One region of the Microbacterium sp. NPDC076895 genome, then DNA from elsewhere that is predicted to be linked to it. Evidence: predicted binding sites of a transcription regulator. Region 1 holds the regulator's gene; the other holds the start of a gene.

Region 1 (14,395 bases):
ACCGCGAAACGCTGCGGGCAGCTTGCCACGGCGTGATGACATCCACGCCGAGTTCGGTCGACGCTTGGACCGCGAGTTCGTCGCGGTCGCCTTTCGCAAGAGCCTGCACGAGCTCGATCCGCACGGATGGACGCGGTACCTCCTCCCGGTTCGTGACGCGAACCAGGACCTCGCGGGCTGCGACGAGCTCGCACGCGCCTTCGAGCCACACTCCTGCTCCGTCACCGAGCGTGACCGTTTCTCCGACGCGGACCCGACGAACCGTGGCGGCGTGGTGCGCCTCAGCGCCGGTGAGGGTCACGGTCTGGCCGGTATCGGCATCCAGCGGTTCGTCGACGACGAAGTGAAGCGGCACGATCAGCCGTTCCGGAACCGATCGCGCAGCTTCGAGAACAGACCCTGATGGAACTCCGCCAGGTGAGGCGCGGGAGCCTTCGTGCGCTTGGCGAACTCCTCGATGAGGCCCCGTTCCTTGGCGTCGAGCTTCGTGGGCGTGACCACGTGCACGCCAACGCGCAAGTCACCACGCTGATTGCCGCGCAACGGTGTGATGCCTCGACCCTTGATGGTCAGCACATCGCCCGACTGGACTCCTGGACGCACCTCGAGGTCCACCGGCCCGTCGAGGCCCTCGATCGTCGTGGCCGCGCCGAGAACGGCATCCGGCATCGACACTTCGAGCGTTGCGAGCAGGTCGTCACCTTCGCGGCTGAATACCGGATGCGTCGCGACGGAGACCTCGATGTACAGGTCGCCCCGCGTCCCACCGCCCGGTCCGACTTCGCCCGATCCGGGAAGCTGAAGCCGCAGGCCCGTGTCAACACCGGCCGGAATGTCGATCGACACGGTGCGACGAGCCCGAACGCGACCCTGCCCCTGACACGTCGCGCACGGGTACGGGATCGTCGTGCCGTACCCCTGACATGTGCCGCACGGCTGGGAGGTGACGACGTTGCCAAGCAGGCTTCGTACGGTGCGCTGGATGTGGCCCGTGCCGTGGCAGATATCGCAGCGAACCGGCGTTGTTCCGGGTTGCGTGCACGAACCATTGCAGGTCTCGCACATGACGGCGGTGTCGACGTCGATGTCGCGATGGACACCGAATACGACATCCTTCAGGTCGAGGTCGACGCGAACCAGCGCATCCTGGCCCCGCTCTTTGCGAGACCGCGGGCGCCCGCCGCGAGCAGCGCCCCCTCCCCCGAAGAAGCTCTCGAAGATGTCGCTGAAGCCACCGAAGTCGCCGGCTCCGCCGAAACCACCGTTCTGGCCGCCGCCCATGTCGTAGCGCTGGCGCTGCTGCGGGTCACTGAGCACGTCGTAGGCATGCGTGACGAGTTTGAACCGCTCGGCAGCGTCCTCCCCCGGGTTCACATCCGGGTGAAGCTCTCGGGCCAGGCGGCGATATGCCTTCTTGATCTCTTCGGGCGACGCGTCTCGCGACACGCCAAGGACCTCGTAGTGGTCAGCCACGGTCACCTTTCTGCATCCCGCGTGTTGTCGCGGGCAGTTCGTACGGGCTCATCGGCCCTTTTCGTCCTCGGCGAGCAGCCCCGTGAGGTAGCGCGCTACTGCACGTACCGCCGCGAGGTTGCTGGGATAGTCCATTCGAGTCGGGCCCATCAGCCCGACGCGTGCCCGCGCGCCCGTCGCATCGTAGTCACTTGCGATGACGGATGCCTCCGACAGCCCGAACGCCTCGTTCTCACGTCCGATGCTGGCTGCGAGCCCGTTGTCATCGGCGACCATCTCCCCCATCAGGCGAAGGATCGTCACCTGCTCTTCGATCGCCTCCAGAAGCGGGTAGATGCTTCCGCGGAAGTCGCTCTCGCGACGCGCGAGATTTGCCGCGCCAGCCATCACGAGCCGATCCTGACGGAACTCGTCAAGCTCCTCCTGCACGACTCGAAGGATCTCGGTGACCGCCGACTGGTGGGCGGTGCGCACGTCACTGTCTGCTTGCTCCTCGACGCGCTTCGCCCCCTGACGGACGCTGCGGCCGACAAGCAGTGTCGACACCTCGGCGCGAACGCGCGCGAGATCTGACTCGTCGAGGGCCACGGTCAGAAGCGCGAGGCGTTGTGACACACGTCCCGTATCGGTGACGACGATGACAAGCACCCGGGTGGGCTCAAGTGCCACGAGCTCAACGTGCGTGATGGTCGCCTTGGCAAACGAGGGATACTGCACGATGGCCACCTGGCCGGTGAGCTGTGTGAGTGCCCGCACCGTTCGCGCCAGAGCGTCATCCAGGTCTCCGGGCCCCTGCAGGAAGCTCGCGATGGCTGCGCGCTGGGCCGGTGAAAGGGGCCGGATCTCGGCGAGGTGGTCGACGAAGACGCGGTAGCCCTTGTCGGTCGGGACGCGCCCCGACGAGGTATGGGGTGCCGCGATGAGTTCTTCGTCTTCGAGAAGCGCCATGTCGTTGCGGATCGTGGCCGCTGATACGCCGAACGCGTGACGCTCGACGATGGCCTTGCTTCCGACGGGCTCGCGGGTATCGACGTAGTCCTGCACGATAGCCCGCAGGACCTGAAGCCCACGCTCGCTGACCATGTCGCCTCCTTCCGCATCCGGCGTCGGCCGTTACAGCGGCTCGACGTGGCACTGGCACTCACATCCTCAGAGTGCCAATTCTAGCGGATGCCTCTCCCCCACGCCCTGGATCACGCGGTCAGCGCGCGGACTACCGCGTCAGCCAGCAGTCGCCCGGCACGAGTGAGCACAAGGGTCCCCCGCACCGCCTCGCGACCGTCGACGAGTCCATCCGCGACGAGACCGGCAACGGCTTGTCGGCTCTGCCATGCCAGCTGCGAAACCGGCAGACCCTCCACCGTACGCACCCGCAGCATCACGCGCTCGAGCAGTCGCGCCTCCTCATCGGGGACCTCCAAGCCCGCCCCCGGTGAATCGCCGGCAGCGAGCCGCTGCGCGTAGGCAGCAGGATGCCTGACATTCCAGAACCGCACGCCTCCGACGTGGCTGTGGGCGCCAGGACCGAAACCCCACCAGTCGTGGCCGTGCCAGTACGCAAGGTTGTGCCGCGAACGGTCGGCGGGGGTCCTCGCCCAGTTGGACACCTCGTACCAGTCGTAGCCGGCCTCCTCGAACGCTGTGTCAGCGTGCTCGTACATGGCAGCCTGCAGATCGTCGTCGGGTGTGGCGAGTTCTCCGCGTCGGATGCGGCGCTCCAGCGCAGTGCCCTCTTCGACGATCAGCGCATATGCCGAGATGTGGTCAGTCTCCAGCGCAAGGGCGGCCTCGACGCTGCGTCGCCAGTGATCGAGGGTCTCGTCTGGCGCGCCGTAGATGAGGTCGACACTTACTGCCAGACCACTGTCTCGTGCGGCGCGCACCGCCGTCGCAACGTTTTCGGGTCGGTGCGTCCGGTCGAGCGTCCGAAGCACCTCCGGCACCGCTGACTGCATCCCGATCGACAACCTCGTGACTCCCGCACCGGCCAGTTCCTCGGTGACCTCAGGTGTGACAGTGTCGGGGTTCGCCTCCACGGTGACCTCGGCATCCGGCTCGAGCCCGAAGCGATCCCGCAGGCTTACCAGAATGACTGCGAGGTCGCGGGCAGGAAGCAGCGTCGGCGTTCCCCCGCCGAAGAACACCGTGCTCAGTGGCCTCGGATGGGCAGAAAGGACGCCCGACGCGAGGTCGATCTCTCGAAGCAGCGTCCCCGCATAGTCCTCGCGGCGCGCGCCACGCAACTCCTCGGCCGTGTAGGTGTTGAAGTCGCAGTAGCCGCAGCGGACGCGGCAGAACGGAATATGGACGTATGCAGACAGCGGGGCGGTGGGGTCGATGACCGCCCCGGGAAGCGATCCGTCGCGCGGAACGGGATCGCCGAGGGGAAGCGCTGCGCCCATCAGGGAGCGAACAGCGGCGATACCGCCGTCAGGTAGGCCCGGAAGAGCCGTCGCCGCCGCCCGCGGACGAAGCGCGGTACCAGCCGGTACAGCGTCGATACGGGACGGTCAAATGCGCGCACGGTGAACCAGACCTCGTCGTTATCGCGCCACTCGACCAGGAACAGCTCCTCGCCGCTGACGACAGAGCCGCCCACGGTGCCGAGCGCATAAGCCGTGCGCCGGGGTTCTTCGACGGCCAGAATGACGCGCAGTTCGGCATCCGCGCGGTAGCCGCTGAGCCGGCCGGTGACATGCACTGTAGCGCCGGCGCTGACATACGGAGTGCCCTCGGCGTCGAAACGCTGCTCGGCGTCGCGTCGCGACGGCGCTATCGGCGCGCCATCCGAGTCGTACGCGACGCCGGCGTAGCCGGACCCGGATGCCGGACGGATGTCGGCCAACGACAACCCGGCCCCGCGCAGCGGCGCCCATGACAAGAGCGACTCGGTCGCCGACTCGAATCGTGCCTGACCGCTACCGATCCGCCAGGACTCCTCGGCGGGGACGCTCTTCTCCGGCGGGTACTGCATGAGGTCGGTAGCCTGTGTGGCCCCGACTGCTGCATAGTCGACGGTCTCGTCCCGGAAGGTTCCGCGGCGCATGGCGATCAGACTACTTGTCTTTACCCTCGACGTCCCCCGAGAGCGCTGCGATGAACGCCTCCTGGGGGACCTCGACGCGACCGACCATCTTCATGCGCTTCTTGCCCTCTTTCTGCTTTTCGAGCAGCTTGCGCTTGCGGGTGATGTCACCGCCATAGCACTTGGCCAGCACGTCCTTACGGATCGCGCGGATGTTCTCGCGGGCGATGATCCGCGCCCCGATGGCGGCCTGGATGGGCACTTCGAACTGCTGGCGCGGGATGAGCTTGCGGAGGCGCTCAGTCATCATCGTGCCGTACCCATACGCCTTGTCGCGGTGGACGATGGAGCTGAAGGCATCCACCTTCTCACCCTGCAAGAGGATGTCGACCTTCACGAGATCGGCGGTCTGCGACCCAGCCGGCTCGTAGTCCAGGCTCGCGTAACCCTGCGTCTTGGACTTGAGCTGATCGAAGAAGTCGAAGACGATCTCACCGAGCGGCATGTTGTAGCGCAGCTCTACGCGGTCCTCGCTCAGGTAGTCCATACCGAGCAGCGACCCGCGTCGGGACTGGCACAGCTCCATGACCGTACCCACATAATCCTTGGGCAACAGGATGCCGACCTTCACCACTGGTTCCGACACCTCGGCAACCCGACCGTCGGGGTATTCACTGGGGTTGGTGACGGTGACAGTCTCTCCGGTGTCGGTTGTGACCGTGTAGGTCACCGACGGCGCGGTGGTGATCAGGTCGAGGTCGAACTCGCGCGAGAGTCGCTCAGTGATGATTTCCAGGTGCAGGAGCCCGAGGAACCCGCAGCGGAAGCCGAAGCCCAGCGCAACCGAGGTCTCGGGTTCGTACTGCAGTGAGGCATCCGAGAGCTTGAGCTTGTCGAGCGCTTCGCGCAGATCGGCGTAATCGCTGCCGTCGATCGGGTAGATGCCCGAGAAGACCATGGGCTTGGGGTCGGTGTAGCCCGGAAGGGCATCGGATGCCGGCTTGCGCTGGTTCGTGATCGTGTCGCCGACCTTCGACTGGCGCACGTCCTTCACGCCGGTGATCAGATACCCCACTTCGCCGACGCCGAGGCCCTTGGTCGGGGTCGGTTCGGGACTGGAGACTCCGATCTCCAGAAGATCGTGCGTTGCCCGGGTCGACATCATCTGGATGCGCTCGCGCGGTTCGAGCTTGCCGTCCACCATCCGCACGTAGGTCACGACGCCGCGGTAGGCGTCGTAGACGGAGTCGAAAATCATTGCGCGGGCCGGCGCGTCAGCGTCACCGGTGGGGGCTGGGATCTCAGCGACGATTCTGTCGAGAAGCTCCTCCACGCCCTGCCCGGTCTTGCCACTGACTCGCAGCACATCGGCCGGATCGCCGCCGATGAGGCTCGCGAGTTCAGCCGCGTACTTCTCGGGGTCCGCGGCGGGTAGATCGATCTTGTTGAGCACCGGGATGATGTGCAGGTCGTTCTCGAGCGCCAGGTAGAGATTCGCAAGCGTCTGCGCTTCGATCCCCTGCGCGGCATCCACGAGCAGGACCGCGCCTTCGCACGCCGCGAGCGAGCGCGACACCTCGTAGGTGAAGTCCACGTGACCAGGAGTGTCGATCATGTTGAGGGCGAAGGTGCCGGCATCCGTCTGCCAGGGCATCCGCACCGCCTGGCTCTTGATGGTGATTCCGCGCTCGCGCTCGATGTCCATGCGGTCGAGGTACTGCGCACGCATGTCGCGATCAGAGACGACGCCCGTGATCTGCAGCATGCGGTCGGCCAGGGTGGACTTGCCGTGGTCGATGTGCGCGATGATGCAGAAGTTGCGGATCTGCGCGGGCGGCGTAGCTGCCGGCTGCAGCGGCGTAGAGGCACGGGGGGACATATCCGCACGATTCTACCGGCGTGCGCACTGTCGCATCCCCCTTGCCTCACGGCGACGGCGGGCTACTCTACCGACATGGCGGTCGCGGTGGTTCTCGTTCACGGCATCCGCACCTCCCGCACGATGTGGCGGGCGCAAGAGCAGTACCTGATCGAGCGCGGTAACCCCGTGACAGCCGTCGACCTCCCCGGGCACGGGTCGCGGATGAACGAGACGTTCTTGCTCGACGGTGCGTTCGCAACGATCGATGAGGCCGTGCGCCGTGCCGCGGAGGAACACGGCACCGTCCTGCTGGTCGCCCACTCGATGGGCGGACTGCTCTCGATCGAGTACGCCGGGCAAGAGGATGCCCCTCCGATCGCCGGCCTGATTGCCGCATCATGCACGGCCATTCCGCGCGGTGCCGCACTGCAGACCTATCGACTTCTCGCCCGCGGGTTCGACTCGCTCCCGAACCGCGGAGCGTGGCTCAGTGAACGGGTGCTGGATGCCACGCTGCCACCAGAGACACGGGCGGACTTCGGCGCTGGGGGCTATGCGCTCGACGCGCAAGACACGGCACTTCGCAGTTTGTCGGTGCTGGACCTGCTGTCGGCCCTCGGCCGGATCGAGGTCCCACTGTGGTTCGTGAACGGCCAGTTCGACCAGCTGCGGGTCAACGAGCGGCTGTTCACGCGGGTCGCACCGGATGCCGAACTGATCGTTGTGCCGCGGACGAGTCACTTGGTTACGGCCATGCGTCCTCGAGTGTTCAACGCGGTCCTGAACCTCGCGCTCACGACCCTCGAACAGACCTGGTAGACTCGCTGATTGGCTTGTGTGTGGGTTTTACCCTCACGATCGCTGGTGGACGCCCCTCTCTCGTCGCCGGCAGTCCATCCATCACTCGAACGAAAGAACGTCTCCACGTGGCGAACATCAAGTCGCAGATCAAGCGCAACAAGACCAACGAGAAGGCTCACGAGCGCAACAAGGCAGTCAAGAGCGCTCTGAAGACCGAGGTGCGTCGCACCCGCGAGGCCATCGCCGCCGGCGACAAGGCCGCCGCCGAGAAGGCTCTGGCCACGGCGACCAAGAAGCTCGACAAGGCAGTCAGCAAGGGCGTCATCCACGCCAACCAGGCTGCAAACCGCAAGTCGGCGATCTCGAAGCAGGTCGCGGCTCTCTAAGCCTCACGCTTCATGCAAAGCCCGCCCTTCGGGGCGGGCTTTGTCGTTCTGGACGTCAGCTCCCGAACTCGCTGCGCGTCGCGACCACGGTGACGAGTCGCTCGAGAGCGAAGATCGGGTCACGCGAGGCACCCTTGACCTCGGCATCCGCTCGCGCCGCAGCTTGGATGGCTCGGCCCAGAGATTCCTCGTTCCAGCCGGTGAGATCCCGGCGGGCACGGTCAACCTGCCAGTCCTTCACCCCGATCCGGGCCGCGATCGCGGCAGAGGACTCGCGCAGGCCGGCAACACGCGCCATCGTCCGCAGCTTCGACGCGATCGCCGCGACAAGCGGCACCGGGTCAGCTCCGCTGGCCAAAGCGTGCCGCAGCGTAATGAGCGCCTCGCCGTAGCGTCCCGCGATGGCGGTGTCTGCCACGGCAAAGGCTGTCGTTTCGACGCGTCCGCCGTAATAGCGCCGCACGATCTCGTCGGTCACATCACCATCGACATCCGCGATGAGTTGCTGGCATGCCGCGGCGAGCTCGGTGAGGTCGTCGGAGAACGCCGAGACGAGCGCACGGAGGGCGGCAGGCGCGATCCGCTTGTTCGCGGAAGAGAACTCGGCAGCGGCGAAGTCGTAGCGGTCGCTATCGCGCTTGACCGCGGGGCAGGCGATCTCGACAGCATCAGCCTTTCCGCTCCGGATCGCGTCGAGCAGCTTCTTGCCTCGCACGCTCGCGCCCGTGTGGCGCAAAACGACGGTTGCGCCTTCCTGGGGCGACTCGAGGTAGGCCACGGCTTCGGTGAGGAACGAGTCGGATGCCTTCTCGACTCCGAAGACGCGCACGAGCCGAGGCTCACCGAACAGCGACGGCGACGTGACGGTGAGCAGCGTTCCCGCCACGTAGTCGTCGGCACGCAGATCAGTCACCTCGACGGCGGGGTCCTCTGCGCGGACGTAGTCACGCAGACCCGCAATCGCACGCTCTGCGCAGACGTCTTCGGGACCCGAGACCAGCACGATGGGAGCAGGACGCGGATCACGCCACGGTACCTGCCGGATCGCCGACTTCGAGGAACTCGAGCGACGGGGTGCAGCCATGCCGAAAGCCTAGCCGCCACCCACGACAGACGCCGCCCGCTCCCGCCATAGAGCGAGGGTGTCGCCCTCTCCGACGACCGCCACGATCCCGTCCTGGTCGGCGCGCCCGACGGCACTGCCCTGCAGCATTGCGATCGTCGTCGTGGTGGGGTGACCGTAGGTGTTGTCGGCTCCCACCCCGATGAGCGCGACGCGCGGCGCGATCTGCTCGTAGAGACCAGGATCCTGATCAGCGCTGCCGTGGTGGGACACCTTGACGACCTCAACGACGCCGCTGACACTCGCGCGCAGCATCCGCTGCGGATCCGCCGAAAGATCGCCCAGGAAGAGCGATCGTGGGACGCCACCGCCTTCGATACTCACGGTCACCGACGAGTCATTACCCGCAGCGAACAGCGCCGTGGCACGCGGCCAGAGCACGCTCCAGTGGGCGCCACCGAGCGTTCCCGTCATCCCCTCCTGAGCCGACACCACCTGCGCTCCAGCGGCCGCGAGCTCTTCCAGGAGCCGTTCGTCGGCGCTTCCGTCGGTCGGACCGTGCAGCACGGTTTCGGCGCGCCCGATCACCGCCTCGGTGCCGCCGACGTGGTCTTTGTCGAAGTGCGTCAGGACGAGCAAGTCGAGGCGTGTGACGCCGACCCGGTCGAGGCATGCGCTCACCAGCGCGGGGTCGTGACCCGTGTCGATGAGCGCCGTCGCGCCCTCGCTGCGCACGAGCACCGCGTCTCCCTGGCCCACATCACACATCAGAATCGACCACTCGCCGGGGATGCCCCACCGCTGCGTGATCGTGGTGACAACGGTCGTGGAGGTCCAGACGGTGACGAGAGCTGCGAGCAGCAGCGCCGAGCCACGACGGATGCGGGCGGACCGGGGGCTCTGTGCGGGTAGGCCGAGCGCGAGGGCGACGAGTCCGCCCACCACAGCGAGTGAGAGAGCGCCCACGAGTCCGCTCACCCAAGGAACGCGTGCGAAGGGCAACCCGCTCGCGACATCCGCGATCCCGGCGATCCAGGCTGCCGGGAGCCACGCGAGTGCTGCCAGGCCGCTCTGCAGCACCGGGAACGGCGCGGCCAGGCACGCGGCAAGCCCCAGCACCGTCGCTGCGGGGGCGGCGGGCGCGGCGAGAAGGTTCGCCGGCACACCCCAGAGGGGCACCGTTGGGTCGATCAGCACCAGCAGCGGTCCGCACGCCAGCTGGGCGGCAAGCGGCACGGAGAGGGCAAGCGCCAGCGGCGCCGGCATCGCACGCGTCAGCCCCGATGCAAGCGGTCGGGCCAGCGTCAGAAGCGCCGCCGTGGCAGCCACGGAAAGCGCGAACCCCAGTGAGCCCGCCAACCAGGGGTCGAAGAGCAGGAGCAGGACCACGGCCGCGCTCAGCAGCGCGACCCCCGCGCCAGCGCGACCGAGCAGGACCGCGAGCATGGCGATTCCTGCCATCATCGCGGCGCGGACGACGCTGGGCTCGGGCGTGACGAGGATGACGAAGCCGACAAGCGCACCGAGACCGGAAACGACGCGGACCCGGCGCCCAGCCCCGAGTCCAGCCGCAACGACGAATGCGATCCCCACGACGAGCGCACAGTTTGCGCCCGACACTGCGGTGAGGTGGGATAGCGAGGATGCCTTCATGTCGGCATCCGTCTGGGAGCTGACCGCTGAGGTATCACCCACCGCGAGTCCAGGAACGAGCTCTCCCCCGCCGCCGGGCAGACCCGCGGCGGCTCGGACCAGCGACTGCCGGAGGTCGGCTGCGATGCGCAGGATGCCGGTGGGTGGTTCGACGACCTCTATCTCGTGCGCCAGGATCTGAACAACGGCACGATCTCCCGGATACGCCGGCCTGCTCGTTCCATTCATCCGTGCACGTGCGCCCACATCCAGCCCGCTGCTGACCTGCTCGCCCGACACGCGTACTGCCGCGTCAGTCCAGCCGGAGATCGCACCTCCATCAGCCCCGATGAGTCGGATCGACGCATCGAACGCGCGCTGGCCGCCCGCGCGCGGCTCGACCTTGCCGCTGACGATCGCCTCGACCTCGACGACACGCGAGCCGCTTCCGAAGGCTTCGAGCGCGGCATCCCGCCCCGGCTGCGCCAACGCAACATGGATGCCGACCCCAGCTGCCGCCGCCAGCGCCACAACGACAACAGACAAGACGCCTGCCGTCGCAAGGGAGCGCCGATACACGCCGCCAGCCTCCGACGCCGCGGTCGAGGAGCGCGGTCGCGAGATCGCACCGAGCACAACTCCCCCACCGACGCCGGCCGCCGCCAGGGCCATGACCGCCATCGGCGCGAGCGCAGGAGCGTTCACCAGCACGAAAGCCGTCGCCCATGCCACCACCGCGGCCGGCACGAGCCGCGCGGCACGCCATCGCCGCCCTCCGCTCAGCACAGGGCGGCCCGCTCACACCGTGACGAGATCACGAAGGGACTCGAGCATCTTGGGTCCGATCCCGGAGACCGACAACAGATCATCGACGCTCGCGAACCGCCCGTTCGCCTCCCGCCACTCGATGATCCGTCCGGCAATGGCTGGCCCCACGCCCGGGAGCGTGTCGAGCGCTCCTTCATCCGCGCTGTTCAGGTTCACCCGGCCGTCGGCCGTGACACCGGCAGGTCCAGCTGCCGGTGCCTCCCCCACGCGCGGCACGATCACCTGCTCCCCATCCGATACGGGGCGCGCAAGATTGACCCCGGCAGCCTCGGCATCCTCGGCGAGTCCTCCTGCCGCAGCCACCGCATCGACGACCCTCGCATCGGCGTGCAGAACGTACAGCCCTGGAGCGTTCACAGCTCCCGAGACGTGGACATAGAGCGAGGTGGACGCCGTGGCCACCGTCACCGGCGCTGGGGCCAATGACTGAGCGGATCCGGCACCCCGAACGATCCCCACGATCACCGCGATCGCAAGAGCGCCATGGGCCAGAATGACGACAGCACCGACGCCCCAGCGACGTCGCTCCTCGCGCGCAAGCCCACCCACATCGCGACGCTATGGCGATGACTCAGTCACCGAGCGACGGGGGGACCGAAGCGGTGCAGAAGCTCTCGCAGACCTCCCGTGGGGAGGAAGGCGTCAGCTCGTGCTGAAGCTGACGACCTTCGGAGCGCGAACGATGGCCCGTGTGATGTCGCGTCCGGCGAGCGAGCGGAGCACCCGTTCGTCGGCGCGAGCGAGAGCCTCCAGGTCGGCGCCGTCGATCTTGGCAGAGACCTCGAGCGTCGCACGTACCTTGCCGTCGATCTGCACGACCGCCGTGACCGTGTCTTCGACCAGCAGCGTCGGATCGGCCTGACGCCACCCGACGAGCCCGACGAACGGCTCGTAGCCGAGCGCTTCCCACATCTCCTCTGCCGTGTGCGGGGCGAACAGGTCGAGGATCATCGCCACAGCCTCGGCTGCTTCCCGCACCGCCGGGTCTGCGGGGCCCGCACCGGTGTCGATGGTTCTGCGGATCGCGTTGACCAGCTCCATCAGCCGCGCAACGACGACATTGAACTTCGTCTGCTCGACGAGGCCCGGAGCCTCCGCCCAGAGGCGGTGGGTGATTCGGCGCAACGCGACATCACCCTCCGCCCAGACGACATCCGGCTCGCTCGTGACCTCTTGCGCGATGCGCCACGCGCGAGAGAGGAACTTCTGCGCACCCGTCGTGGAGACATCGGCCCAGTCTTTGTCGTCCTCGACGGGGCCCGCGAAGGCAAGAGCCACGCGCAGCGCATCGGCACCGTGCGTCGCGAGCTCCTCGTGGAAGAGCACGAGGTTGCCCTTGCTCTTGGACATCTTGGAGCCGCCGAGAATCACCATGCCCTGATTGATCAGGCTCGAGAACGGCTCGGTGAAGTCGACGAGTCCCATGTCGAACAGGACCTTGGTGATGAAGCGCGCGTACAGCAGGTGCAGGATGGCGTGCTCCACACCCCCGATGTAGAAGTCCACCGGCGCCCAGCGCTGCGCCTCTGCGGGGTCGAAAGCAACCGAGTCGTTGCCCGGTGACAGGAAGCGCAGGAAGTACCACGAGCTGTCGACGAACGTGTCCATCGTGTCGGGGTCGCGAAGGGCTGGATCACCGGTCTCAGGGTCGGTGGTAGCCATCCACTCGGAAGCGCCCCCGAGCGGGGACGTACCCTTGGGCGCCAGGTCGAGGCCGTGAGCGTCGGGGAGCCTGACGGGCAGCTCGTCCTCGGGGACCGGGACGATACGACCGTCCTCGGTGTGCACCATCGGGATCGGCGTACCCCAGAAGCGCTGGCGAGAGATGAGCCAGTCGCGGAGGCGATACGACTTCGAGGCGCGCCCCGTGCCCGCAGTCTCAAGAATCTCGGTGATCCGCGCGATGGCGTTCCGCTTGCTCAGGCCATCCAGCGACCCGGAGTTGATCAGACGTCCTTCACCGGTGAGCGCCACCCCCGTCTTTGCGGGATCGATGGACTCGATGTCATCGGCATCCTCCGAGAGCGGACCGTCCTCCCCGATGACCGGGATGGCACCCGTGGCGGGTGCGGTCGTGTCCACAACAACGCGGATGGGCAGACCGAACTCGCGCGCAAAGTCGAGGTCACGCTGATCATGTGCGGGCACTGCCATGACCGCGCCGTGGCCGTAGTCGGCGAGCACGTAGTCGGCTGCCCAGATCGGCAGGCGCTCTCCGTTGATCGGATTGACGGCGTAGCGGTCGAGGAACACCCCGGTCTTCGGGCGATCGGTGTTCTGGCGCTCGATCTCGGTCTGTTTCTGCACCGTCTCGAGGTAGTCCTGGAACGCGCTCTGGACTTCTGGCGTCGAGCCGGATGCCAGCTCAGCAGCCAGATCACTGTCGGGAGCGACCACCATGAACGTTGCTCCGTACAGCGTGTCGGGGCGGGTGGAGAAGACGGTGACCTTCTCGTCGCGGCCCTCGATCTCGAAGTCGATGTCGGCTCCGACCGAGCGACCGATCCAGTTGCGCTGCATCTGGAGGACCTTGTGGGGCCAGAAGCCTTCGAGCTGGTTCAGGTCGTCGAGCAGCCGATCGGCGTAGTCGGTGATGCGGAAGTACCACTGCGTGAGCTTCTTCTTGATGACCTCGGCGCCACAGCGCTCGCAGTGGCCGTCGACGACCTGCTCGTTGGCCAGCACCGTCTGGTCGACCGGGCACCAGTTGACCGGGCTCTCCTTGCGATACGCCAGGCCGCGCTCGAACAGTCGCTGGAAAAGCCATTGGTTCCACTGGTAGTACTCGGGGTCGCTGGTGTGCAGCACCCGGTTCCAGTCGAACGAGACCCCGTAAGAACGGAAGCCCGCCTTCTGCTGGTCGATGTTGGCGTAGGTCCACTCGCGTGGGTCGGCCCCGCGCTTGATCGCGGCGTTCTCGGCCGGCAGGCCGAACGAGTCCCAGCCGATCGGGTTGAGCACGTTGTAGCCGCGGTGCCGCCAGCTACGGGCGACGATGTCCGAGTACAGATAGTTCTCGGCGTGCCCCATGTGCAGGTCGCCCGACGGATACGGGAACATCGCGAGCACGTACTTGCGTGGACGCGTGTCATCGGTCCCGCCCGCGCGGAACGGATCGGCGGCCGCCCAGCGCTCCTGCCACTTGGCCTGGACCGCTTGCGGGTCATACCCGCCTTCGGGACCGTGGGCGGCAACGGTGTCGGTAGGGGCCATCTGACTCACGTAACGGGTACCAATCGGGATGCAGGGAAGACGCGCGAAAGCGCACCATCCAGGCTACCGGATGCCTGGAATCACGCGCCCGGGGCCGCTGTCGCCCAGCTCGG
Region 2 (14,395 bases), on a different contig from region 1:
CGCTCAAAACACGCCCGCGGCGGCAAGTGAGCCTGCAAACGGCACGCAGCTGCCGGGCGCCCGGGCGCGGATACCCTGGAGAGGTGATTCTCGGCATCGATACCTCGGTCGGCACCGCGGTCGCGGTCGTCGAGGCCGACGGTGTGGTGCTTGCCGAGGCCTCGAGCGCGAACCCGCTCGGGCACGCCGAAGTCATCGGCGATCTGCTCCATACCGTGCTCGGCACGGCGCGCGCCGACGCACCCCTCGGGCACGCCGGTGCCGGCACACCCGGTGAGCGTCTAGAGATCACGGCGGTAGCGGCGGGTATGGGCCCCGGCCCGTTCACCGGCCTGCGCGTCGGCATCGCAGCAGCCCGCACTTTTGCGCTCGGGCGCGGCGTCCCCGTGGTTCCGGTGGTCAGCCACGACGCCGCAGCCCTCGGCATCCTGCTCGATCAGGCCCTCACCGGCGAGGCGGATGGCGAGCGTTTCGCGATCGTCACCGACGCCCGCCGCCGAGAGTTGGCCTACACGGTCTACGAGGGCATGGATGACGACGGGTTGCCGGTCCGGGTTACCGAACCCGCGCTCACCCCGCGCGACGAGATCGAGGCCGTGCTCGCCGGGCTTGGTGCGGAGCGCCGCGACACGACGGCGGTTTCGGCGGCCATGGTCGCGCTGGTGGCCGCGCGCTCGCTGGCGGCAGGACGCGAGGTCGGGCCCCGTGACGCGCTCTATCTGCGCTCGCCCGACGTGACGATATCCGCCGGGCCGAAGAAGGTGGGCGTATGAGCATCCGCCCCGCAACCGCCGACGACCTCGCCGCGATCATGGCAATCGAGCGGGCCTCGTTTCCCTCCGACGCGTGGTCAGAGGCGATGATGGCCGGCGAACTCGCGTCGCCGCATGGCTCATACCTGGTGGTCGAAGAGGCGGGGCGGGTCATCGGCTACGGCGGGGTGCGCGCAGTGCGAGGGGCAGCTGATGCCGACATTCAGACCATCGCGCTCGATGCCGCCGAGCGAGGCACAGGCCGCGGACGGATGCTGCTCGCCGCGCTTCTCGAGTGCGCCCGCAACGCGGGCGCACGGACCGTCTTCCTCGAAGTGCGCGACGACAACCCGGTAGCCCAGGGCCTGTATCGCCGCGAGGGCTTCATCGAGACCGGGCGTCGCCCGCGCTATTACCAGCCCGACGATGTGGACGCGATCATCATGCAGCTCGACCTCGTGGGGTGGGATGCGGCGCGTCGCGAGGCCGCCGGAAATGAACCCACCGCCGTCGCATCCGGGGGAGTGTGCACGTGAGCGCCGCCGAACCGCTCGTCCTCGGGATCGAGACCAGCTGCGACGAGACCGGCATCGGGATCGTGCGAGGACGCACGCTGCTCTCGAACACGATCGCCTCGAGCATGGACGAACACGCCCGCTATGGCGGAGTAGTCCCCGAGGTCGCCGCGCGCGCACACCTCGAGGCGCTGCAACCGACGATCGAAGCGGCGCTCGCCGAGGCGCAGGTCCAGCTCGGCGACATCGATGCCGTCGCCGTCACCTCGGGACCGGGGCTCGCGGGGGCGCTCATGGTCGGCGTGGGCGCCGCGAAGGCGCTCGCCGTTGCGCTCGACAAGCCGCTCTATGCCGTCAACCACCTCGTGGGCCACATCGCGGCAGACCTCCTCGACGTTGACGCGGAGCCGCTGGAGTACCCGACGATCGCGCTGCTGGTCTCGGGCGGGCACACGTCGCTCCTGCTCGTCCGCGATCTCACGAGCGACGTCGAGTTGCTCGGCGAGACCGTGGATGACGCCGCCGGCGAGGCCTTCGACAAGATCGCCCGCATCCTTGGCCTGCCCTATCCGGGAGGACCCGAGATCGATCGTGCCGCGGCATCCGGATCTGACGGGAACGGCGGCACGCGGGCCGGCGACCCGAACGCGATCCGTTTCCCCCGGGGGCTCTCGCGCGCGAGCGACCTGGCCGAGCACCGCTATGACTTCTCGTTCTCGGGGCTGAAGACAGCCGTCGCGCGCTGGATCGAACAGCAGGATGCCGCAGGCCAGCCCGTCTCGACAGCGGATGTCGCCGCATCCTTCCGAGAGGCCGTCGTCGATGTGCTCGTCACCAAAGCGCTGGCCGCGTGCGCTGACTATGGCGTGCCGCGGTTGCTGCTGGGCGGCGGAGTCATCGCGAACCGGCGGTTGCGCGAGGTTGCGCTGGAGCGCGCCGCTGCGGCTGGTGTGACGGTGCGGATTCCGCCGTTGTCGCTGTGCACCGATAATGGGGCAATGATCGCGGCGCTCGCCTCGGAACTGATCATGGCCGGGCGTGCCCCGTCGACGATGGCTTTCGGGGCCGACTCGACCCTGCCGATCACCGACATCCAGGTCGCGGGGGAGGCAGGATGACTGATCGTTCTCGGGGGTTCTCGCGGTTTCCGACGGCCCCGGTCGATGTGCCGACCACCCTCAGCGGCCCCGACCCGTCGCCGGACCACCCGGGGTGGGAACCGGATGCCGGACCCGTCGAGCCCGCGAGCTTCGACCGGGGGTTCGCGGGGTGGGCCCTGGGGTTCGCGATCGTGGGCCTTGCTGTCTCGCTGTTCGTCGGGTGGGGCTTTGTCATCGGGATCGTCGCGATCGTCGCGGGCATCATGGCGCTGCGGCATCCGCAGGACAGCAGGCGCGTCGCCGTGTGGGCTATCGTGCTCGGCGGTGTGTCGATCCTCTACAGCGCCGGCTGGCTTCTCTACGCCTGGGCCGTGCTGACCTGACTCCGGCCAGGGCCCGGGCCCGGTGGATTCGGTCGCGCCGTGTTGTGGGTCGGGTGGGCTGGATGTCGCAGGACGGCGCGACCGAACGGGAGGGGTCGCCCGCCGAGAGGTCAGGTCAGGGGGCGGGCGGAACGCGGTCGGCAAGGACCGCGACGCGGGAGCCCCCGACACGGGTCATGATGAGGGTCGCGGATTCCTCACCCTTCAGCTTGAGGCTCTGACGGAGGGCGGCGGGGTCGACATCCACTCCCCGTTTCTTGATCTCGAGGATGCCGATTCCGCGCTCCTTCAGCGCCCTCGCGAGCTTCTTCGTGTCGGCCGGGAGCACCTCGCGAACCCGGAAGCTCTGCACGAAGGGGCTCGTGACCGCGTCATCCCCGGTGAGGTACGCGATCTTCTCCGCCAGCATCCCCGCCCGAAGTGACCTCGCAACCTGTCCGATCAGCCGGGCACGGATGACTGCCCCGTCGGGTTCGTGGATGAACTGTCCGAGCGTGCGCACCGGCTCGTCCTCGCTGTCGGCGGGCGCCGTGAGCTCGGCGGCGTGCTGCCCGCGCAGGATCAGCGCCGACCGCGTCACGCCCTCGCGCGCGAGCGCGCCCGACCACAGCACGAGCTCGATCGTCGAGCCGTCGGCACTGACCCACTGCGCCTCGTACCCGTCGGGGATGCGATCACGATCGAGTCCCGGCCCGAGCTTTATACCGGCCGGCATCCGGCTGGTGAGTTCGAAGACCCACTCCAGCGGCGGCGACCAGTCGTCAGCGCGCGTGCGTCCCGTCTCGCCCGCCTCGCGCCGGGCGGGGTCAAGCCAGACAGCCTCGACCCCGCTGAGATCCTGCTCCTGAGCGAGCCCGTGGCGCACGGTGACCGCGGCCCCGAACGGTGCGAGATTGACGGTCGCGAGGGCCGCGGTCACCTCGTCGGCGTCGATGGCGCCGACACGGATGCCGAGACTTGCCAGAGCCAGCGCATCACCGCCGATCCCGCAGCCGAGGTCTGCGACGTGCTCGATTCCCGCGCGACGGAACCGCCCGGCGTGATGGGCTGCCACCGACAGGCGTGTCGCCTGCTCGAGACCGGCGCGGGTGAACAGCATCCGTCCCGCGAAGTCGCCGAACTTCGACCGCGCGCGCTCCCGAAGCCGCGCCTGGGTGACCACTGCCGACACCAGATCGGGGGAGTGGCCGGCGCTACGCAGCCGTGAGACGATGCGCGCCACCTCGTCGCTGGAGGAGACCGGGCCGAGGCTGTTCAGCAGGTCGAGCCCCGCCGGCGTCAGCAGCGCCCGCACCTCGGCGATGTCCATCCATCCACCCTAGGTGCGGGCGCTGCACGCGGCATCCGTGTCAGCTGCAGCTGCTTACGAGATCCCAGGAGGATGCCGAGATGCGCTGCAGACTCGTCACGGTGGCATCGCCGAGACCGAGGTAGTCCTGGGTTCCGATCGCGTAATACGGGTTGTAGGGGTTCACCCCGTAGGAGGTGGCCCGCCCCGCAGCCTTGTGGGCGGCGTTCGTTGCGGTGACGCAGTCGCTCGGCGGGACCGTCGGCGTCGGCGTCGGCGAAGGAGTGACCGTCGGTGTCGGTGTCGGCGTTCCGGTTGGTGTCGGTGTGGGTGTCGGCTCGCCTGACCGGTCGACGCGGCGGTTGTTGTCGAAGAAGAACTCCGTCACGTAAGCCGGGTAGTCGATGCTGTTCGCGCTGATGTACGAGCCGCCCGATCCCGCACCGGCTGGCCAGTTGTGGCCGAGCCCGGTGTTCTGGATGACGGAGACCCGAGGCCCTTCGGCATCCGAGTACAGCGTCCCCGAACCCGACGTGTTGGTGCCGGCAAGGCCCGACAGGCCGAAGCTCGAGGTCTGATCGGCGTCGTAGATGTCAGCCATGATCTGACCGTTCAGCGTGTTGTACCCGGGCGCGACGGTCGAGTCATTGCTGCCGTAGACGACCGAGGTCAGCTGCGTGTCGAAGGCGCCGGATGCCGAGCTGGCGAAGCCCGTGCACGTCGATACTCCTTGGTTCTTCGAGACCGCCACCGACGAGATCTGACCGGAGGTGGTGCCCACCGTCGGTCCGGCGTTGATGCCCATGCCGGCGAACACGTCAGGCGCGAGGCATCCCATGACCATCGTCTGCCCGCCCCCGGACGAAAGCCCCGAGACGTACACCTGGTCGGCGTCGATATCGAGGCTCGTGCGGGCGGTGAGTGTCGAGGCCAGCGAAAGCAGGTTGTCGTCGTGGCGCGATGGCGCGCTGCGCGAGTGATTCGCGTCGTAGTAGTCCCAGCAGCCGAGGATGACTCCGCCGTTCGGGGCATCCGGCAGCGCGACGATCATGCCGTACTCGTCAGCAGTCTGTGCCCAGTTGCCCGCGGACTGCAGATCGGATGCCTTCTGCACGCATCCGTGGAGCGAGATCATCAGCGCGCGACCGGAAGGCAGGGCGGCAGCCGTCGTCGGGGTGTACAGGCGCACCGACATCCCGGCGATCGTCTCGGTCGTCCACGTGCCGGTGCCGCCGGTCGAGCCGCCACCCGATCCACCGCCGCCGTTCGTGCAGCCGGGCAGGGTCTCGAATCCCGGGGGACAGGTGATCGCCTGAGCGGCGGGAGCTGCGACGGCCAGGCCCGCCACCGCCAAGCCGGCCGCCAGGAGCGCGCCGATTGCGCGCTTTCGGACACGAGAGAACATGCGTCATCCCTTCGTCGGCGCCCCGGCCATCGCCCCGGGCGCCATCGCACGGTCGTCCCGGTCGGAGCACGGGCATCCCTCTCCAGCGAGCGGATGCCGAGGTGCGTCATCGCACGGCACTCACGGTAACTGAAAGATGATTCATATACCAGGTTAAGTTCGCGTGCATGACAGGACTCTCATCGCCGGTGGATCGGGCGTCGCCGGTCGGGCGCGGGGGCGCTGAAGTCACGGCATCAGGATTGGCACTCGCGTTGCGTGAGTGCCAGAGCTTCAATACACTTGCGTTAGCACTCTCGGTGTGAGGTTGCTAACGAGTCTTGGTATCTCAAGGAAAGCAGAGGTAGACCCGTGTCGGTTTCCATCAAGCCGCTCGAGGACCGCATCGTCATCAAGCAGGTCGAGGCCGAGCAGACCACCTCGAGTGGTCTGGTCATTCCCGACACCGCGAAGGAGAAGCCCCAGGAGGGCGAGGTCGTCGCAGTCGGACCCGGTCGTATCGATGACAACGGCAACCGCGTTCCGCTCGACGTCGCCGTCGGTGACCGCGTCATCTACAGCAAGTACGGCGGGACCGAAGTGAAGTTCGGCGCCGACGAGTACCTGGTGCTCTCGGCTCGCGACGTGCTGGCGGTCGTCGTCCGCTGAGTCGACAACTCTTCGACGGGGCTCGGATGCTGCGGCATCCGGGCCCCGTCTGTTTTGCCCCGCCCATCCCCGCGAGCCCACAGCACCGCGGCCGAGCCCACGCGATTCGCGCGCGGAAACCTGTGGGCTCGGCGACGGAGGTGTGGGTTCAGCAAGCTGGGCAGGGCGCAGCACGCGCAGCGGGGCGTGGCAGGAATCTGCCGAGACTCGGCCGGAGGACACTGCGGCTGGGCGACAGACGCGCGTCGCAGGGTCGCCGGCGCGCCCTAGGCTGAGTGAGTGACGCGCGAATCTGTTCCGGGAGACAGGAGTTCCGTGCCCGCGACCGGTGACATTCCGGCATCTGGGGCGGCAGAGATCGCCGGATCGGATGCCGCGCACCTGGCCCGGGAAGCGCCGGCAGAGGCTGCACGCGAGCGGCTCGTCGGCGGCATCTTCGCGTTCTCGGCGTACTTCCTCTGGGGATTCCTGCCGCTCTACTTCATCCTGCTGGCGCCGATCACCGGCTGGGAGCTGGTCGGCTGGCGCATCCTGCTCTCCCTCGTCTTCTGCATCTTCCTGCTCACCGTCATGCGCGCCTGGCGGCCGTTTCTCGCGATCGTGCGTCAGCCACGGCTGCTCGGCTGGACGGCGCTGGCCGGAGCTGTCATCTACGTCAACTGGCAGGTGTTCATCCTCGCGACCCTGTCGGGTCACGTCATCGAGACGAGCCTCGGCTACTTCATCAACCCGATCGCCACGGTGCTGCTGGGCGTACTCGTGCTGCGCGAGCGGCTGCGCTTGACGCAGTGGATCGCGATCGCGATCGCGGGCATCGCTGTCATCGTCACGATCGTTGGCTACGGCACGGTCCCGTGGGTGGCGCTGACGCTCGCGGCATCCTTCAGCATCTACGGACTGATCAAGAAGCGGATCGGGCCCTCGGTGGATGCCGTCAGCGGCCTCACCCTCGAGTCGGCGTGGCTCACACCGCTCGCGATCGTGCTGCTGGTGGTCACGTCACTGACGACTGGTCTCTCCGTCGGAGCATACGGTTTCTGGCATGTTGTGCTGGTGAGTCTCGCGGGCGCCGCGACAGCCGTGCCGTTGCTGCTGTTCGCCGCCGGGGCGCGGCGTGTGCCGCTCACCGTCGTTGGGCTGCTGCAGTTCATCGCGCCGATCATGCAGTTCATCACGGGGGCCTGGATCCTCGGCGAGCCGATGCCGCCCGAGCGTTGGGTCGGCTTCGCGCTCGTGTGGGTGGCGCTCGCGGTGCTGACCGTCGACTCGGTCGTGTTCGCGCGACGCGCCCGCGGGGTCAGCGACGTCGCCGAATACAGCTGATCCGGTGAGGATGTCGATGCAGTACTTCTCGTCTTCCACCATCGAACGGATGCCGCGAGCCTGCCCCTCGATGCGCTTCAGCCGGTTCAGGTAGCGCTGTTTGTCGCCGATATACCCGTGATGGCCCGCCGGCCCGTGGGCATCATGCTCGGCATCCGTCGCCCCGTGCGGGGTCGTCTCCAGGGTGTCGCTCATCGCGGGCTCCGTTCGTTGGGTGTGGTGCGGGATCCGACAGCCGGGTCAATGCTCTGGAAGCGGCGGAGCCGCAGGCTGTTGCCGACGACGAAGACGCTGGATGCCGCCATCGCCGCACCGGCGATCATGGGGTTCAGGAGCCCGAGGGCAGCCAGCGGAATCGCCGCCACGTTGTAGGCGAACGCCCAGAAGAGGTTCCCACGGATCGTGCGCAGCGTCGCCCGCGACAGCCGGATGGCGTCGACCGCGCCCAGGAGGTCTCCGCGCACAAGCGTCAGGTCGGAGGCCTCGATGGCGGCGTCAGTTCCCGTGCCCATCGCGATACCGAGGTCGGCCTGCGCGAGCGCCGCCGCGTCGTTGACGCCGTCGCCCACCATTGCCACGACTCGGCTGCGCGCCTGAAGCGCCTCGATCTGCGCGGCCTTCTCGGCGGGCAGCACCCCGGCGATGACCTCGCGGATGCCGACCTCATCTGCCACGCGACGCGCCACGGCGTCGTGGTCACCGGTGAGCAGGATCGGCTCCAGCCCGAGCTCGCGCAGCCGGGCGACGGCGGCAGTGCTCGAGGGCTTCACCGAGTCCGCGACGGTGAGGATGCCGCGAGCCTTCCCATCCCATGCGACGACAACGGCGGTCGTCCCGTTCGCGCCGGCGCGCTCGATGGATGCCGTGATCTCGGCATCCGGGTGCACCGACCACTCGGCGAGCAAGCCCAGCGATCCGACCGCGACGGCGTGGCCTTCGACGACCCCCGTCGCACCCCGCCCCGCTACGGACGAGAACGACTCCACCTCGGGAAGCGGGCCCCCGGCCGCCGCGGAACCCGCGATCGCCCGGGCGATCGGGTGCTCGGATGCAGACTCCACCGCACCGGCCAGACGCAGCACCTCGGCGGCATCCTCGCCCGGCACGGGCAGCACGTCCACGAGCGTCATCCGGCCCTCGGTCACGGTTCCGGTCTTGTCGAGCACGACAGTGTCGACGCGCCGGGTCGACTCCAGCATCTGCGGCCCCTTGATCAGGATGCCGAGCTGCGCGCCGCGGCCGCTGCCGACCAGGAGGGCTGTCGGTGTCGCCAGTCCCAGTGCGCACGGGCAGGCGATGATCAGCACGGCGATCGCCGCCGTCAGCGCCAACGCCGTGCCTCCGCCGAGCAGCAGCCAGGTCACGAGAGTCCCGACGGCGATCACGATGACGATCGGCACGAACACCCCCGCGACGCGGTCGGCCAGTCGCTGTACCTCGGCCTTGCCAGCCTGAGCCTGTTCCACCAGGCGCGCCATTTGCGCCAGCTGCGTCTGCTCGCCCACGCGCGTGGCGCGCACCACGAGACGGCCCCCGACGTTGACCGTCGCGCCCACGACCGCGTCACCCTCGCTGACCTCGACGGGAACCGACTCTCCCGTGATCGTCGAGGTGTCCACGGCCGAGGTCCCCGACACGACAACCCCGTCGGTCGCGATGCGCTCGCCGGGGCGCACGACGAATTCGTCGCCGACGCGAAGCTGAGCGACAGGGACCCGCACCTCCGCGCCACCGCGAAGCAGCGCGGCATCCTTCGCGCCGACCTCAAGGAGGGCGCGAACTGCCTGGCTTGCGCGCCGCTTCGCGCGCACCTCGAGGTAGCGGCCCAGCAGCAGGAATGTCGTGACCCCGGCGGCGACCTCGAGGTAGATCGTGTTTCCGGCTTCGCCGGGCTGTGCGATCCATGTGAAGCCGTGCGTCATGCCCGGCATCCCGGCCCCGCCGAAGAACAGGGCGTACAGCGACCACACGTAGGCGGCCGAGACTCCCATCGACACGAGGGTGTCCATCGTGACAGCGCCGTGGCGCAGGTTGATCGCCGTCGCCCGGTGGAACGGCCACGCCGCCCACACGACGACAGGTGAGGCAAGCGCGAGCGATGCCCACTGCCAGTACGTGAACTGCAGCGCGGGGATCATCGCGAGCAGGACCACCGGCACCGACAGCGCCGCCGCACCGATCAGACGCTGACGCAGCGAGGCGAGCTCGGGATCGGCCGCAGTGTGATCCCTCTCGGGGTTCGGTGGTGCGGGCAGGGTCGCCGTGTATCCGGTGCGTTCGATCTCGGCGATGAGGGCTGCGGCATCGGCGCTCGCCTCGCCGCCGTCGGCCGGGACGTCGTCGACGTGGACGACAGCCTTCTCGGTGGCGTAGTTGACGGATGCCGACACCCCGGGCATCCGGTTGAGCCGCTTCTCGATGCGCGCGGCGCACGAAGCGCATGTCATTCCACCGATCTGAAGCTCGATCGGTGCCGAGCCGCCCCCGCCGAGGGGCATCACAGTCGCGCGGCCTGGTACCCGGCCGCGTCGACCGCGCTCAGCACTGCACTGTCGTCGAGGGTGTCGGCGGTCACTGTCAGGAGTCCCGTCGCGGCGCTGACCTCAATAGCCGTGACTCCCGGGATCTGCGACACTTCGTCGCGCACGGCGTGCTCGCAGTGGCCGCAGGTCATTCCGGTGACGAGGTATTCGTGGTTTGTCATGGCGGGTTCCTCCCGTGCGCGTTCCGTGTTGAGGTATATACCCCCATGGGGTATATACCTCAACGATACGCCTATCCGTGCCCTTCCCGCTCCGCAGATCACGACGGATACCTGCGCCAGGTAACGATCTGATGGCGTTACACATCGTTAACGCACCGCAACACACGCGAGACCAGTCCGCGGATAGGTTATTGGCACTGTGCGGGCGCTTGACGGCCCGCATCCATTCACAGCAAGGAGCATCATGGGCGTCTTCACACGATCCCGCGCCGGCTCGATCCTCGGCGGTATCGCCGTGGTCGGTGTCAGCGCGGTCTTCCTGGCGGGTTGCGCCGGCGACTCCGGTGGCGGGAGCGGTACCACCGAGCCGAGCGAATCCCTCGACCTCAAGATCGGCACGGCGCTGCCTGTCACCGGTAACCTCGCCTTCCTCGGCCCGCCGGAGATCGCGGGTACCGAATACGCCGCATCCGAGGTCAATGCCGCGAACGCGGGCGTGACCATCGAGATGATCCAGGGCGACTCGGGTGACACCGACAACAAGGCCTACGAGACCGAGATCCCGCGTCTGCTCGGCGAGGGCGTCTCCGCCATCATCGGTGCAGCCTCGTCGGGCACGTCGCTGCAGTTCATCGACCAGGTCGTCGGCGCCGGTGTCATCCAGTTCTCGCCCGCCAACACGTCGGCGGCGTTCACGACCTACGACGACAACGGCCTCTACTTCCGCACGGCACCGTCTGACACCCTGCAGGGTGAGGTGCTCGGAAACCTGATCGCCGAGTCGGGCGCGCAGACCCTGGGCATGATCGTCCTCAACGACTCGTACGGCACCGGTCTTGCGAGCTTCGTCAAGGACGCGTTCGAGGCAGCCGGCGGCACCGTCGTTGCCGAGCCCACGTACAACACGGGTGACACGAACTTCTCGGCTCAGGTCTCGGAGGTCGTCGCGGCCAACCCCGACGCGATCGCTCTGATCACGTTCGAAGAGGTCAAGACGATCCTGCCCGAGCTGTTCGCCGCAGGCGTGCCCGCCGACAAGCTCTACTTCGTCGACGGCAACCTGTCGCAGTTCGGCAGCAACGGCATCGACGTGGGTGGTTCGCTCGAAGGAGCCAAGGGAACGCTTCCCGGCCTTTCGATCGACACGATCACCGACTTCACCGACTCGCTCAACACCTTTTGGGTCGACGAGGGCAACGAGGAGCTGACCGAGTTCAGCTACGCTGCCGAGTCGTACGACGCCGTCATCCTGCTCGCGCTGGCGTCGCTTGCCGCCGGCTCCACGGATGGCGCGGCGATCGCCGACAAGCTGGTGGAAGTCTCGGGTGGATCCGGTGACGGTGAGAAGTGCACCACGTTCGCCGCGTGCGCCGAGATCATCAACGGCGGCGGAGTTGCTGACTACGACGGTATCTCCGGTCCGATCACGTTCGACGACGTGGGCGACCCGACCGAGGCGTCGATCGGCATCTACCAGTACACCGCCGACAACGACTACGTCGCATACCAGTAAGCCTCACGGCTAGCGAGCGGGGCTCCGACCTTCGGGTCGGGGCCCCGCTTCCGTTGTGTGCGGCATCCGTGCGACCGGCCGAGCTGCGCGCCGAACCCACAGCATCCGTGCTGACCCCACACGATTCCTGCGTCGGAAGGTGTGGGCTCGCGCACGAAGGTGTGGGTTCGCGAGTGGGTGGGGAGGTGGATGCCTCGAGGCATGGTGCGGGCATCGTGCGGGGGTGACGGGCCGGTGTGAGGTGCCGAACCCACAGCATCCGTGCTGAGCCCACAGGTTTCGGGGGTGAAGAGGTGTGGGTTCGCGCGCGACGGTGTGGGTTCGCGCCTCTAGGCGGGGGGTCCCGCGGGAGCGAGGGATGCCGCGGCGCGGGGCTAGGCGCCGAGGGTGCCGAGGTAGAGGCCGATGACCTTCGGGTCGTTGAGCAGCTCACGGCCGGTGCCGGTGTAGGCATCCTTGCCCTGATCGAGCACATAGCCGCGGTCGCAGATCTGCAGGCACCGGCGAGCGTTCTGCTCGACCATGATCGTCGTCACCCCGGCCTTGTTGATCTCCGAGACCCGCAGGAACGCGTCATCCTGCCGGGCGGGGGACAGGCCCGCCGAGGGCTCGTCGAGCAGGATGACGGCAGGATCCATCATGAGAGCACGACTCATCGCCACCATCTGGCGCTCACCGCCCGACAGCGACCCGGCGCGCTGGTTCAGCCGCTTGCCGAGCTCCGCGAAGATGCCGGTGACGAACTCCAGGCGTTCGGTGTAGAGCTTGGGGCGCTGGAACAGACCCATCTGCAGGTTCTCGGCGATCGTGAGGCTCTGGAAGACGTTGTTGGTCTGCGGGACGAACCCGACGCCCTTGGCGACGAGCTTGTTCGCCTTGAGGCCCGTGATCTTCTCGCCGTTGAGCGAAATGTCGCCCTGGCGTACCTTCACCTGGCCGAAGATCGCCTTCAGCAGCGTGGACTTGCCGGCGCCGTTCGGGCCGATGATGCCGATGAGCTCGCCGTCCCAGGCGGTCAGGGTCGCGCCGTTGAGGATGTTCACCCCGGGCAGATATCCGGCGTGAACCTCGTCGACCAGGACGACCGGCGTGCCCTCACGGACGGGGGGACGCTCGTCGGTGGCGGCTGCATCGGTCATGACTTCTCCGTCCCGGTGCCCTCGCCCGGCTCTCGCGATGTGCCGGGGGCGGCATCCGACTGGTGGTGATGCGACTTTTCGATGGCCTCGTCGAACTCCTGAACCTCCTGCTGCAACTCGATGGCGGCGGTGTTGAGTTCGCCGGGCACGCGCCCGGTGACAACGCCGAGGTCGACATCCTGATGCGAGCCGAGGTAGGCATCGATCACCGCGGGGTTCTGCATGACCGTGTCGGGCGGACCCTCGGCGACGATCTTGCCCTCGGCCATCACGACGACCCAGTCGGCGATGTGGCGCACCATGTGCATGTCGTGCTCGACGAACAGCACCGTCATGCCCTCATCCTTCAGATCGAGGATGTGGTCAAGCAGCGACTGCGTGAGGGCCGGGTTGACCCCCGCCATCGGCTCATCGAGCATGACGAACTGCGGCGAGCTCATGAGGGCACGAGCCATCTCGAGGAGCTTCCGCTGACCACCCGACAGGCTCGCCGCGAAATCGGACTCTTTCGCGTCGAGCTTGAATTTCTTCAGCAGTACGCGGGCGCGCTCTTCGATCTCGGCATCCTGCTTTCGCCACAGGAACGGGAACAGCGACGCAAAGAAGCTCTCGCCCCGCTGCCCCGTCGCACCGAGCTTCATGTTCTCGAGCACGGTCAGAAGGCCCAGCGCCTTGGTCAGCTGGAACGTGCGCACCGCGCCCATCCGCGACACCTTGAACGCGGGCACTCCCGCGAGCGCCGTGCCGTCGAAGGTCCACGATCCTTCGTCGGGCTTGTCGAAGCCGGTGAGCAGGTTGAAGAGTGTCGTCTTCCCGGCACCGTTCGGACCGATGAGGGCCGTGATCGCGTTCCGCGGGATCTCGAGGTGCTCGACATCTACGGCGGTCAGGCCACCGAACGTGCGCTTGACGCCGTCGGCGATGATGATCGGGTCGACCTTGGCGACACCCGGGCGGATCTCGCCCTCATGCAGGCCTGTCGTCTTGGGACGCGCTACCGGCGCGAGCGGCTCATCGGACAAAGCTCAACTCCTTCTTGTTCCCGAGGATCCCCTGCGGGCGGAAGATGATCAGCAGCATGAGCGCGACCCCGATCAGGACGAAGACCGACTGCTGTGCCTGCTCGCGCGAGAGGAAGGGCAAGAGCCCGGCATCCACCAGCGCGGGAAGGAGATTGGACAGGAACGCTCGCACCACCCAGAACAGCACAGCACCGAGCACGGGGCCGAAGATCGTCGCGGCCCCACCCAGCAGCAGCGCCGTCCAGATGAAGAAGGTCTGCGAGGTCACGTAGACGTTGGGGTTGACGTTCGTTCCCATCGCGGTGACGATGCCGCCGGCCGCGATGATGACGCCGCCGATGACGAGTGCCTGCATCTTGAATGAGAACACGTTCTTGCCGAGGGACCGCACGGCATCCTCGTCTTCACGGATGCCCTTGATGACGCGTCCCCAGGGGCTGCGCATCAGCGACCAGGTGAACAGCACCGCGATCGCCGTCAGCACGACGCCGATGATGATGACCCACCACTGATCGCTCGTGTAGGTCCACGGGCCGAAGCCGTAGGTGCCCTGCGGCAGGGGGTTTGCCGCACGGAACTCGGCCTGGAAGCCGAACAGGCCGT

Evidence for each region. The regulator HrcA, encoded in region 1, represses chaperone genes, less so after heat shock. The targets are predictions, from matches to a motif close to TTNGCACTCGNNNNNNNCGAGTGCNAA.
Region 2: a site for HrcA is predicted at 5,686-5,712, ahead of groES (co-chaperone GroES). Genes of this name have one in related genera too.

What each region holds. Positions count from the first base shown of each region.
Region 1 covers NZ_JBFBMQ010000005.1:99,660-114,054, forward strand. Annotated here, with positions in the region: gene AB0O89_RS06020 (16S rRNA (uracil(1498)-N(3))-methyltransferase) at 1-355, opposite strand, end outside; gene dnaJ (molecular chaperone DnaJ) at 358-1,473, opposite strand; gene hrcA (heat-inducible transcriptional repressor HrcA) at 1,522-2,556, opposite strand; gene hemW (radical SAM family heme chaperone HemW) at 2,667-3,875, opposite strand; gene AB0O89_RS06040 (DUF1990 family protein) at 3,875-4,519, opposite strand; gene lepA (translation elongation factor 4) at 4,530-6,377, opposite strand; gene AB0O89_RS06050 (alpha/beta hydrolase) at 6,453-7,178, shown strand; gene rpsT (30S ribosomal protein S20) at 7,286-7,546, shown strand; gene holA (DNA polymerase III subunit delta) at 7,602-8,630, opposite strand; gene AB0O89_RS06065 (ComEC/Rec2 family competence protein) at 8,640-10,988, opposite strand; gene AB0O89_RS06070 (helix-hairpin-helix domain-containing protein) at 11,040-11,618, opposite strand; gene leuS (leucine--tRNA ligase) at 11,712-14,282, opposite strand; gene AB0O89_RS06080 (anthranilate synthase component I family protein) at 14,363-14,395, opposite strand, start outside.
Region 2 covers NZ_JBFBMQ010000003.1:53,561-67,955, forward strand. Annotated here, with positions in the region: gene tsaB (tRNA (adenosine(37)-N6)-threonylcarbamoyltransferase complex dimerization subunit type 1 TsaB) at 84-773, shown strand; gene rimI (ribosomal protein S18-alanine N-acetyltransferase) at 770-1,288, shown strand; gene tsaD (tRNA (adenosine(37)-N6)-threonylcarbamoyltransferase complex transferase subunit TsaD) at 1,285-2,385, shown strand; gene AB0O89_RS03515 (DUF4190 domain-containing protein) at 2,382-2,750, shown strand; gene AB0O89_RS03520 (class I SAM-dependent methyltransferase) at 2,866-4,059, opposite strand; gene AB0O89_RS03525 (PHB depolymerase family esterase) at 4,100-5,443, opposite strand; gene groES (co-chaperone GroES) at 5,795-6,091, shown strand; gene rarD (EamA family transporter RarD) at 6,473-7,414, shown strand; partial or broken gene AB0O89_RS03540 (metal-sensitive transcriptional regulator) at 7,418-7,609, opposite strand; gene AB0O89_RS03545 (heavy metal translocating P-type ATPase) at 7,606-9,912, opposite strand; gene AB0O89_RS03550 (heavy metal-associated domain-containing protein) at 9,912-10,118, opposite strand; gene AB0O89_RS03555 (ABC transporter substrate-binding protein) at 10,363-11,631, shown strand; gene AB0O89_RS03560 (ABC transporter ATP-binding protein) at 12,006-12,770, opposite strand; gene AB0O89_RS03565 (ABC transporter ATP-binding protein) at 12,767-13,792, opposite strand; gene AB0O89_RS03570 (branched-chain amino acid ABC transporter permease) at 13,782-14,395, opposite strand, start outside.